DNA from 4 places in the Sporosarcina sp. YIM B06819 genome. Region 1 is predicted to be linked to each of the others. Evidence: predicted binding sites of a transcription regulator. Region 1 holds the regulator's gene; each other region holds the start of a gene.
The links. Region 1 encodes Rex, which represses fermentation and respiration genes when NADH is low (regulators of the CRP and FNR family bind a similar motif). Its sites were predicted from a motif close to TTGTGAAATATTTCACAA; they were not measured.
Positions count from the first base shown of each region.

Region 2: a site for Rex is predicted at 1,982-1,999, ahead of ric (iron-sulfur cluster repair di-iron protein). Genes of this name have one in related genera too.
Region 3: a site for Rex is predicted at 1,401-1,418, ahead of R2B72_RS10425 (DUF2249 domain-containing protein). Genes of this name have one in related genera too.
Region 4: a site for Rex is predicted at 1,161-1,178, ahead of R2B72_RS04125 (TIGR04053 family radical SAM/SPASM domain-containing protein). Genes of this name have one in related genera too.

Region 1 covers NZ_JAWLIQ010000019.1:70,843-74,047, forward strand. Annotated here, with positions in the region: gene R2B72_RS13570 (type II CAAX endopeptidase family protein) at 1-329, shown strand, start outside; gene tatC (twin-arginine translocase subunit TatC) at 379-1,209, opposite strand; gene tatA (twin-arginine translocase TatA/TatE family subunit) at 1,227-1,436, opposite strand; gene R2B72_RS13585 (redox-sensing transcriptional repressor Rex) at 1,531-2,181, opposite strand; gene R2B72_RS13590 (ABC-F family ATP-binding cassette domain-containing protein) at 2,348-3,205, shown strand, end outside.
Region 2 covers NZ_JAWLIQ010000005.1:151,220-154,424, reverse strand. Annotated here, with positions in the region: gene R2B72_RS03515 (nitrate reductase subunit alpha) at 1-923, opposite strand, end outside; gene ric (iron-sulfur cluster repair di-iron protein) at 1,106-1,804, opposite strand; gene R2B72_RS03505 (ribonucleotide-diphosphate reductase subunit beta) at 2,289-3,205, opposite strand, start outside.
Region 3 covers NZ_JAWLIQ010000013.1:78,649-81,853, forward strand. Annotated here, with positions in the region: gene R2B72_RS10420 (methyl-accepting chemotaxis protein) at 1-1,284, shown strand, start outside; gene R2B72_RS10425 (DUF2249 domain-containing protein) at 1,534-1,767, shown strand; gene R2B72_RS10430 (hypothetical protein) at 1,788-2,114, shown strand; gene R2B72_RS10435 (DUF2249 domain-containing protein) at 2,146-2,682, shown strand; gene R2B72_RS10440 (hypothetical protein) at 2,695-3,205, shown strand, end outside.
Region 4 covers NZ_JAWLIQ010000006.1:33,458-36,662, reverse strand. Annotated here, with positions in the region: gene gcvPB (aminomethyl-transferring glycine dehydrogenase subunit GcvPB) at 1-1,087, shown strand, start outside; gene R2B72_RS04125 (TIGR04053 family radical SAM/SPASM domain-containing protein) at 1,253-2,332, shown strand; gene hemY (protoporphyrinogen oxidase) at 2,364-3,205, shown strand, end outside.

The sequences.
Region 1 (3,205 bases):
TAGTGTTTGCCCCGTTCCTAGAAGAGATTGTATTCAGACGGATCCTGTTTGGTGGGGTTTATCAAAAGACGAATTTCTGGATTGCAGCTATCGTCAGTGCCTTGATTTTCGCAGCGATGCACAACGAATTTGAGCATCTGTTGATGTACATGGCGCCCGGACTGATCTTCTCTTATCTGTACTATCGAACGAAGCGACTTCTGACACCGATAATTGCCCATTTACTTATGAATGGCTTCGTCGTCATCGCACAGCTGAACTTCGACAAGCTTCAAAAGTATATCGATGAGCTAGAAAGTTTAAAACAAGCGATTATCTTCTTTTTTTAATGAAAAAAGTCTTCCACCGAATTTTTTCGGTTTGGAAGACTTTTTACGTTTACTTCTGTTGCCTCATCACTTCATCAATTTGGCGCTGTTGCTCTGCACGCACTTCTTCTAACTGCCGCTGTCGCTCAGCTGTCTCTTCTTCTAGCTCACGCTGCTGCTCCGCCTTCAAATATTTCCGATAGCCAAATCGGGATATAAAAATACTGATTTCATACAACGCAAACAGTGGAACCGTAACGAAAAGATGCGAAAATAGATCCGGCGGTGTAATGAACGCCGCAATGACGAACAAGACGAAATATGCATATTTCCGTATTTTCACCAGTGTGGCCGGATCCAAAATACCGAGTCTTGTTAAAAATAGCAAGACAATCGGTAATTGGAAAATGATGCCGAATGGAATGAGTAATTGAAACAAAAATGAGAAATACTCATTAATACCGATTGTCTGAACAATGTCGAGATCTGTCGATAAATTCATCATGAACCTCATTACATAAGGCAATAGTACAAAATAGGAAAATGCAATCCCACCGACAAATAAGAAGAATGTGAACGGGATATAATTCAATGTAGCCCGTCGCTCCGTTTCATGCAAACCCGGGGAAATGAACGCCCATAGCTGATACATAATAACCGGTGAAATGATAATCACCGCTATAAAAATAATCACTTTCAAGTAAATCATAATCGGGTCGAGCACGTTGAACGCATTCAACGTAATACCTTCCACTATCCCATCGGATTGCAGGAATTGAATAATAGGCTTTGCGATGAAAAAGCTACCCGCCACTGCAATCACAAAGAAAACGACGATTACCATCAGCCGTTTTCTAATCTCATCTATATGTTCAATGATTGTTAAGTTTTTTTCTGTCATTGGACAAACACCCTAACTTACTTCACTTCTTCTTTCTTAACTTCCACTATTTCTGCTTTCTTGTCTTCCACTTTCTTCACATCGTCATCTTCTACGAGACCTTTCGTCGCGTTTTTAAATTCACGCAATGAAGAACCGAACGCCTTTCCAATCTCAGGCAACTTCTTCGGACCGAAAACAAGCAACGCAATAATGGCGATAATAATTAAACTCATTGGACCTGGCATCTCAGACACCTCCCTCGTAGCAGAAGGATTCAATCATCCCTCATTCTGCTATCCATTTTACACGAAAACCGCTAATATTACTATTATCGAGCAATTACAATTGTGAATGTTTAACGTCATTTTTCATGAAATAAATAAGTGTCTGCAACTCAACAGATAAATCTATTGTATGGACACGCACTGAATCAGGTGCAGAAAGACGGACTGGCGTGAAGTTCAAAATCCCTTTAATGCCCGCCTCCACCAACTTATCCGTTACATCCTGTGCCACACGTGAGGGCACCGTCAAAATAACAAGATCAATGCCCAGTTCGACAATTTTCTCACTAATTGTATCTGGATGAAAAATAGGTATACCGCTCAATACTTTTCCATCTGCCGGTGCTTTTGGATCAAATGCCACGACGATCCGGGTATTATGATTTTTATGGAAGTTATATTTTAAAAATGCGTTCCCCAAACTGCCCACACCAATTAGTGCGACATCTGTTCCTTCATCTTGATCGAGGATTTGACGGAAAAATTCGACAAGATAATGCACATCATAGCCATATCCTTTGCGTCCAAGTGCCCCAAAATGAGAAAAATCACGACGGATAGTGGCCGCATCAATTTTCATCGCTTCACTTAATTCACTAGAAGACACACGCTTCTTACCCAGGTTGGCGAAGTTTTGAAGAAATCTATAATAAAGAGGCAACCGTTTTGATGTCGCCTGTGGTATTTTCGGCGTTTCTTCTATCATTGTAACCCCCCTGAACATCCAAATTTCGAATCAGTAGGGAATTTGGATTTCCCTAGATTCAAGTTAAACCGATTCTATCGTACAGTACATACCGAACCTTGTAAAGCCAACCGTTGCACGCTTCGCGCCATTCCATTAAACTAAAGAAGAATAGAGGTGCTCAAATATGATTGTATTACAAGTGAACGGACTGACAAAATCATTCTCAGGAACCGATATATTAGAAAATGTCCGGCTCGAAGTGCAACATCGCGACCGCGTTGCACTCGTTGGACGTAACGGAGCTGGAAAATCGACACTACTTAAAATCATTGCCGGTGAAATGACGGCGGATTCTGGTGATTTAATCATCCCGAAAGACGTGAGAATCGGTTATCTTGAACAGCATAGTGGCATTGATTCTGCTTTATCTGTTTGGGAAGAGATGATGACCGTCTTTGAACCGCTCCATATCATGGAAAGACGGCTGCGGACACTTGAGGGACAAATGGCTGATCCAGCGGTATACGACACTCCTACCGACTATGCACGTGTAATGTCGGAATACGACGCCCTACAAATTGAGTTTAAAGATTCCGGCGGCTATCAGTATGAATCAGACACACGCTCCGTCCTTCACGGCATGCGTTTTTATCCCGACGATTATGAAAAAAGTGTCAACCTGTTATCTGGTGGACAAAAAACAAGGTTAGCACTCGCTAAAATGTTACTAAGCAAGCCCGATCTTCTCATCCTCGATGAGCCGACAAACCATTTGGATATCGAAACACTCGGTTGGCTTGAAAAATATCTCGTCTCCTATGAAGGAGCTATCCTGATTGTTTCGCATGACCGCTATTTTCTGGATGAAATCGTCACCATCGTTTACGAAGTGTCTAGAAGAAAAGTAGCCAAGTACACAGGGAACTATAGTGCGTATCTTGACGAAAAAGCGAAAAACTACGAGCGAGATCAAAAGCTTTTTGAAAAAGACATGACCGAGAAGGCCAAGCTCGAAGATTTTATCCAAAAAAATATTGCCCGT
Region 2 (3,205 bases), on a different contig from region 1:
ACGGCTGCATCCGTACCAGGATTCGCGGCAATCCAATCATCCGCATGTGTAACACTTTCCGCGTAATCCGGTGCGACGGAGACTACTTTTGTTCCTTTGTAGCGTACTTCTGTCATGAAGTGAGCATCTGGCGTTCGTGTTAATGGAACGTTCGATCCCCACATAATAATGTAGCCCGCATTAAACCAGTCACTCGATTCAGGAACGTCTGTCTGCTCACCCCAAATTTGTGGAGAAGCTGGCGGTAAATCCGCGTACCAGTCATAGAAACTAAGCATTTCTCCCCCAAGAAGTGAGATAAAGCGAGCACCTGAGGCATAACTAACCATCGACATCGCCGGAATGGGTGTAAATCCTGCGATACGGTCTGGGCCATATTTTTGAATTGTATAAATGAGCTGCGCTGAAATAAGCATCGTCGCATCTCGCCAATTGACACGGACGTGTCCGCCTTTTCCGCGAGCCTTTTTGTATTCATTCGCTTTTTCAGGATCTTCCACAATACTCGCCCATGCTTTCACGGGATCATTATGTTCTGAAAGCGATTGACTCCACATGCGCCACAATTTCCCACGTATATAAGGGTATTTCACGCGAAGTGGGCTGTATTCATACCAAGAAAATGAAGCACCACGAGGGCAACCACGCGGCTCAAATTCAGGCATATCAGGTCCACATGAAGGGTAATCAATCTGCTGATTTTCCCAAGTGATAATGCCGTTTTTAACAAAAACCTTCCAACTACATGACCCCGTACAGTTTACACCATGTGTTGTTCGAACTACTTTGTCATGTGACCAACGTTGACGGTACATATTTTCCCAATCACGGCTTTTTTCTTCTAAAATGGACCAATTCCCTGAGTAACGTTCAACAGGCTTGAAGTATCGTAGTCCACTTTCCAGTACACTTTTTTTCTTCATCGAGAAAACTCACTCCTTTTCAGAATAATGAACCAATGAGGGATTTCATCACTATGTCCATTCATATACCCTAAATTCTAAAGAGTATTCTACCCACTTCCTATTAGGGAATATCCTATATCGCATAGCGAGTTCCCTCATTCGACAAAAAAACCACCAAGTGGTGGTTTTTTGTCAATTCATTAGATTGCTGCACGCACTCGGTCAAATAAAACATTATTTTCAAGATGGACATGTTCAAATGTATCTTTTTCGAGCTGTGCAAGGCGCGCGTAAACAACACGGTAAGTACCGCAAGCTTCTTCTGGTGGTGTGTAGTTGTTGGTTAGATCACGAATTTCAAACAATAATTCACCTGCGTGTTCGTGCTCTGCTTCCAATTCCATGACATGCGGTTTTACTTGTTCTTTTAGTTCAGGCGTTGGGTTATCCAAAAATTCAAGAATGACTGGAAATACATTTTTATCTTCGTCAGCTGTGTGCTCTAAAAGCTCTGCACGTAATTCCTTATAGATTTCTTGAATACGGATTAGATGGGGATGTTTTTCTCCATGGACTTTAACGACTCGCGTTATATAAGGCGCTAGCTGTGGTAGCTCTTCTCGTAGGCCCGCATGATACTTTTCTTGAATATAAGAGACGAGCGTTCTGTTACCGAATGTAGTCGGGTGCGTGCTGGCAACTTGCTCTCGTTTCTCTTCTATTTTTTGGACACTCTGCAAAACTTCTTCCGGACTAAGATTACGTTCTTCCGCGGCATCTTTCAGCGGAATTTTCCCACCGCAGCAAAAATCGATACGCAGACTTCTAAATAAATCGGCGCTTTGAGGAATTGCCGTGACGATATCACAAACTTGTGTTTCAAGTGTAAGTTGACTCATATTTGTTTTCCTCCCCTAATCAATTTAGCGAGAACCATTCTCACTGTTAAGCATACGTACATACTGTCATTGTTCCTACTAGGGATTGCCCTAGTTATCAATAATGACGGTTTGCATGACGAACTAACTGTGTGAATGTTTTTCTACTTACAGCATAGTCGATAGCTATATCGAAAAATGTGATGTATATCACATTCCAACTACTGTCATAAATTTTTCACAATTTAAAAGAGGTGAAAAAATTTTTGATCGTGTCCAAACGATGAGTCTAAGATCCCGAAATGACAATAACTCTGCCCAATTGATCGATAACCGTGCGGAAATGATCGATAAGTTCTCCCAATTGATCGATATCCTCCGGCAATTGATCGATAAGTTTCCAATGGCGTTTGTCCGGGAATGGAAAGTGAACTTCCCGCGATATATAAAAATAGAGCTGTCCCGAAAGTTAGTGCAAACTAACTTTTGGGACAGCTCTTTAAGATTATAGATCATCAAAACCATTCAAATCACTAGTTTTCACATACTGCCTTGAAGTCTGCTCAAAGAAGTCTGTTTTCGTATCATCAAAGCTGTCGACGTAAGCACGAATCCATTTCATCGGATTATCGGTGAATTCTGGATAGATTTCACTAAGTCCTAGCATACGCAGCATTTTATTGGCACGATATTTCACGTAGCCTTCCATTTCAGTCAGGTCAATACCATCTATATCAGCTAACACATAACGACTCCATGCAACTTCTTGCTCAACAGAGTGCTTGAATTGGTCGTAAATCCATTCAGTAAATACATCGGTATTCAGTTCTGGATTTTCTGCAAGTGCTGCACGGAAAACGTCGCTAATTGCTTTTCCGTGCTGGAGCTCATCGCGATTTATATAAGAAATCATTGTCGATGTACCAACCATTTTTTGGTTGCGTGCTAGGTTGTAGAAAAATGCGAAGCCGCTATAAAAGAATAGACCTTCCAGCAATGTCGTATAGACCATCGCTTTCAATGCTGACTCAATTGTCGGATTCTCGGCAAATTCATTATAAACATCGACAATTCTTTCGTTACGACGCATCAGTACTTCATCCGTACGTCCCATTTCGAATGCCGCCATCTGCTTATCTAACGTTGTCACAGAGGACAAAACGTAAGCGTACGAATGATTATGCTCGCTTTCCTGATCAGCAATGGTTGCCATCAGTGATTTCACAGAAGGATCGGTTGTATACTGGGCAATTTTCGCCGCAATATCTGTTTGCGGACCATCAAGCGTTGCTAGCAAGCCAATAATTTTTAGAAATGCATCTTGTTCTGGCTTCGTTAGTGACGAGAATTGCTTAACGTCCTGCGTCATGTCTACCTCGTTGGCGGTCCAGAACAGCGAACGAATCCGTTGTCGTAATGTAT
Region 3 (3,205 bases), on a different contig from region 1:
TCCGAGGTTTACAACTTTGAAAATAGTAAAAGAATGTCAGGTTATTCGCCTATCCTAAATGATAAAAATGAAATTATAGCATTCATGGGGGTGGATTATCATGGTGAAGTCGTAGCGAATCGTACATGGCCACGAGTATGGATTATTGTAAAGGTCGGTGCTGGTGTGTTCGTATTAGCTACTATACTAACATTATTTGTTGCAAATAGAATTGTGCGTCCGCTAGTGCAATTAAGAAATCAAGCTGAAACCTTTGCAAGTGGTGATTTAACGATTCCAATTGATACGTATATGAAAGATGAGATTGGACAACTGGCCAATAGTTTTGAAAAAATGCGTCAAAGTTTGTTGACTATTTTATTACAAGTAAAGAGTTCCTCTAAACAATTATCGGAGTCCTCTAAATTACTGGCAGATCATTCAGAGGGGCATACAAATACAACGGGTATGATTGCTAAATCGTCATTGGAACTGGCGGTTGAATCAGAGAAACAGGTAGAAGAAACGGTAGTCATATCAAAAGCAATTGACGATCTTGAAACTGGTATGGAAAAAGTGAAGGAAAATGCATTTGATGCGAAAGTACAATCAGAGAAATCCATTCAATTTGCAAGGCAAGGAAAAAATGATATGGCTGTGATGGCTAAACAAATGGGCGCCACGAGCAGAAGTATTGAAAATGCGTTGGCGAAGTTTGAAATGCTGACTGTGAAGTCGAAAACAACTGTGGACGTTATTTCAACAATCTTAACCATTTCTAAGCAAACAAATCTATTAGCGTTGAACGCGAATATTGAGGCGGCAAGAGCTGGGGAACAAGGAAAAAGTTTTGCGATTGTGGCAACAGAGGTGAGAGGGCTTGCAGATCAGTCAAAACAGGCAGCTGATAACATAAAAATCATTTTAGAAGAAATTCAGCTTTACATAAAGGAAGCATATTATGCCTTACGTGATGGCATCGAGCAATTTGATATTGGTAAAGATTTAGTACAGCAATCTGGGCATTCGTTTGAAACGATTTATGCAGCGATTGAGGAAGTATTTGAGAAATTAAATTCTACTTCAAAAGTTGTATTTAGTAGTACACAATTAGTCACTCAGATTCATGGAAGCATAGAAAACGTAACGAAAGGAACGGGGCATGTTGCGGCATTGTCCGAGGAATTATCTACCGCGAGCGAAGTACAAGCTACGATGATTTATCAGGAATTACAATCTGTGAGAAAATTATTTACACTTGCCGAACAGCTCCAATCCACTGTTCAACAATTTAAAATTGACTAGGAAAGTATATTTCTTGTTGTGCGAGAAATATACAGGGCACCCCAACAACTAAAGCAGTGATGCTGTGGAAATCACTACTTTCACATGAATAAAACAACTGGGAAATAATTTTAAATTAGTGATATACATCACAGAATAATTTTTACTACAACTTTATACTAATGACTATAAGATGAGTGGGGTTGAAGGTATTCTTTGTCTCATCTTATAGATTGACCACACAATTTGAAATTCTAGGAGGAGTAATTGATGAGTGAATACGCAGCAACAGTAAGGGTTCCAGAATATCCACCACATCTTAAGCATAAAACGATTTTTGAAACGTTCAATAGCTTAAAGCCATCTGAGGCGATGTTGATTGTCAATGACCATGACCCGATTCCTTTACGTTTTCAATTCGATTCCATGCATGAAGGAAAATATAAATGGGAATATATCGAACAAGGCCCTGATACATTCCAAGTGAAAATCGAAAAAATATAGAATGTCTGGAGTTGATTGCGATGGCAAAAGTTAACGTTATCGATGACAGGACACTCAAGATTGAACTGTCCTTGGAAGATGCAATTACGATGGTGCAACAAGCCGCTGGAGAAGTAGCCCGATTTGCGGGTGAAATCATTACCATTTTTGAGGAGATGCCGAAGTTTAACTATACACATTATTGCTTTTATGCATTTGATGATACAGCACAATTATTTGAAAATTTACTTGGGATTGACCCGAAGCAATATAAGACATTTTCCTTGGATGCGCCAGATGCATTCTTCTACTCTTTATATGGGGGAATGGCTAGTTTATATGAAGAAGCAAAAAAGTCTGTATCATAGGAAACTACTATTTTGTAGGAGATGATTCATTGTGAATCAGCAAATAACGAAAATCGTAGAACTAGATGTTCGTCCTCATTTAACAAAAAAGATTGAGCCTTTCCAGTTAATCATGGACACAGTGAAGGAATTAAACGTAGAGGACATTTTTGTACTCCATGCGACATTTAAGCCAACCCCTTTGTTAGGCGTTTTGAAGATGAAGGGCTTTGTCAATAAGGTAGAGCGTAAAGAAAAAGATCATTGGGTAGTATCTTTTGTCAATAAAAAGTATAAGCATCTCCTTGATATAGAAGACGAGTTAATTTCTTCAGCTAAGCCTTCTGATGGAGAAGTCCTGGTGAGTGAGCCTAAAACGATATCACTTGATAATCGGGGATTGGAGCCGCCGCAGCCAATGATGCGGACGTTAGCTGCTTTAGACCGCAGTCATCCGGGTGATCAGGTGAACATTCACAATGATAGAGTCCCCGTTTTTTTGATTGAAGAATTGAATCGATTGGGTTGTCCTTTTACTGTGGATGAACAGTCTGATGGCTCGGTAAAAGTAGCCATTCGTAAGGTGTAAGGGGGGAGGACAATGTTTCGTCTCCCATTTCTCTTTATTATTACGGGGATGATTAGTTTTTTGCTGTTTCACGGAGCCTCAATTTTTGCGCTATTCGATTGGCTTCAGCAGGATTTGCGGGGGCCAAGTGGCTGGTTTTATACCCATGTATTCGTCCTTGGGTGGGCTACGATGTTGGCGATGGGGGCTGTCTATCAACTTATTAATGTTATTTTGCAGTCAACCATTTACAGCAAACGGCTTGGTTACGCACACTATGCCTGTTTCACAGTAGGCCTTAGTGGCTTGTTATATGGTTTTGTAACAATGAAAACGATGTATATCGCTGCCTTTGCGACATTTGCTTTTATTGGAATACTTCTTTTTGCAGTTAATATTGGTGTTACGTTATGGCGTGCAAACAAATGGGATGCCATTACGATTAGTGCGGCTTGTGCAGTCCTTTACTTAGTGCTAACAGGGCTAATGGGCATGTGGATGGGCGTCAATTTCTATACAGGAAATCGAGCGCAACTTCATGAAC
Region 4 (3,205 bases), on a different contig from region 1:
TGTTGAAATTACAGGAATGGATGAAGTGACTCTTCAACCAGCTGCTGGCGCACACGGCGAATGGACAGCTTTGATGATGATTCGTGCCTTCCATGAAGCGAACGGTGATTTCAACCGTACAAAAGTACTTGTTCCAGACTCTGCACACGGAACAAACCCGGCATCAGCAACAGTTGCGGGCTTTGAGACGGTTACAGTGAAGTCGAATGAACACGGACTTGTTGACCTTGAAGACTTGAAACGTGTTGTTGGATCGGATACGGCAGCATTGATGCTGACAAATCCAAACACACTTGGACTTTTTGAGGAAGAAATTCTTGAAATGGCTGAAATCGTTCACGCTGTCGGCGGGAAATTGTACTATGACGGTGCTAACTTGAATGCGGTTATGTCCAAAGCGCGCCCTGGCGACATGGGCTTTGACGCGGTTCACTTGAACTTGCACAAAACATTCACAGGTCCTCACGGTGGTGGTGGTCCAGGTTCTGGTCCAGTTGGTGTCAAAGCTGACTTGGCTCCATTCTTGCCAAAACCAGTGCTTGTGAAAAAAGACGATGTCTATACATTTGAATACAATGTGCCACAATCGATTGGCCGCGTGAAGCCATTCTATGGTAACTTCGGTATTTATCTACGTGCGTACACATATATTCGTACTATGGGGCCAGATGGCTTGAAAGCTGTTACGGAATATGCAGTATTGAATGCGAACTATATGATGCGCCGACTCGAGCCTTACTTCGACCTGCCATATAATCGTCATTGTAAGCATGAATTTGTTCTTTCGGGTCGTCGCCAGAAGAAATTGGGCGTTCGTACGCTTGATATGGCGAAACGTCTGCTAGACTTTGGCTATCATCCGCCAACAATCTACTTCCCACTTAACGTTGAGGAAGGCATGATGATTGAGCCGACAGAAACAGAGTCGAAAGAAACACTTGATGCATTTTGTGATGCACTCATTCACATTGCAAAAGAAGTCGAGGAAAACCCTGAAATCGTTCAAAACGCGCCACATACGACGGTCATTAATCGTTTGGATGAAACGAAGGCGGCACGTCAACCTGTATTGCGTTATACAAAATAATAAATTACTTGAAAAAGCACAGCCTTGCGCTGTGCTTTTTTTGTGACGAAACGTACACAACTCATGTATGTTATTGTGATGAAAATCACATTGGATGTACTGAGTTCGTACTATGCTAAACATGTAGTTTCATTCAACGCAATATGACTAGGGGGGGCGTTTTAGATGATACCAGTCAATGAAGAAGTCAATTATGAAGTTAATCCGTTTATTGTAATATGGGAAGTGACGCGGGCTTGTGCGTTGAAATGCTTGCATTGTAGAGCAGAAGCGCAATATAAGGCGGATCCACGTCAATTATCATTTGATGAAGGAAAAAAACTAATTGATGACATTGCAGCCATGGATAATCCGCTGTTTGTTTTTACAGGTGGAGATCCATTGATGCGGCCAGATTTATTTGACCTCGCTAAGTATGCCATAGAGGAGAAGGGGTTCCCGGTTTCGATGACACCGAGTGCGACGCCAAAGGTAACGAAGGAAGCGATTCAGAAAGCAAAAGATGTTGGGTTATCGAGGTGGGCATTCAGTTTAGATGGCTCCAGCGCAGAAATTCATGATCATTTCCGCGGTACGAAAGGATCCTATGATAGGACGATGAAAGGCATTGAGTATTTAAAGGAATTAAATATCCCGATTCAAGTAAATACGACAATTTCAAAGTACAATCTTCATGATTTAGAAGCGATTGCTGAAAAAGTGAAAGAAATGGGGACAGTGCTGTGGAGTACATTCTTCTTGGTACCAACAGGACGCGGCATGGAGAAGGATATGATTAGCCCAGAGGAACATGAAGAAGTGATGAAATGGTTATATCAAATTCAACAAAAAATGCCTTATGGTGTGAAAACGACGGAAGCGCCTCATTATAGACGCGTGTTTCATCAGGAAAAACTGCGCTTAGGTGAAAGTGGAGTATCGAAGCGGTCGGATATATTGGGACGTGCACCGAAGTTTGTCAATGATGGAGACGGTTTTGTCTTTATCAGTCATACAGGCGATGTCTATCCAAGTGGTTTTTTACCAGTTGTTTGTGGCAATGTGCGTGAACAATCGTTGGCGGATATTTATCGGCATTCACCAGTTATGAAGCAATTGCGGGATAAGTCTTTGTTAAAAGGTAAGTGTGGCGTTTGTGAGTTTAAGCATATGTGTGGCGGTTCACGTGCGAGAGCTTACGCGATGACAGGAGATTACTTGGCAAGCGATCCTTCTTGTTCGTATATTCCTGAAGCGTTGCGCTAAACAATGCATCATTCTGAAAGGAGGAAATCCAATGAGGAAAATCATCATTGTTGGCGGTGGCATAACAGGGTTAAGTGCAGCGTTCTATGCAAAAAAATGGTTTGACGAACGACAAATTCCCGTTGAACTGACGCTCATAGAAAAAAGTGATACGTTGGGCGGTAAAATACGGACGTTGCATCGAGAGGGTTTTATCATTGAAAGAGGTCCGGAGTCTTTTTTAGCACGCAAAATGCCTATTATGACATTGGTCAAGGAATTAGGTCTTGAAGATGAATTGACGGCAACGAATCCGCAAGCAAGAACAAATTATATTGTACATAAAGGGAAGTTGCATAACATGCCACCTGGACTGATGCTAGGTATTCCGACAAAATTGACGCCGTTTATGAAAACGAAGCTTATATCACCAGCAGGAAAAATTCGGGCGGCAATGGATTTATGGTTACCTAAAAAGAAAGGAATGGAAGACGAATCATTGGGGAATTTCATCCAACGTCGTTTAGGGAAAGAAGTGTTGGATCATATTACTGAACCGTTGCTAGGGGGCATTTATGCGGGAGATACACATTCGTTAAGCTTACAGGCGACGTTTCCGCATTTTTCGGCAATGGAGAAAACGCACCGTAGTTTGATTGTAGGGATGCTGGCAAACAAGCAACAACCGGCTCCTGGCGTGGCAGGGGTGCCTGAAATTGTGCAAAAAAGTATGTTTTTAACATTTCGTAAAGGAATGATAACGCTAGTTGAACGATTGCAAGAACAATTACAGTCGGTTCAGCTACTCACCGGGCAAGGTGTACAAGAGATCCGACGTGATGGACAGGACTATGAGGTGTGCTTGGATAACGGACAACAGCTGCAAGCGGATGG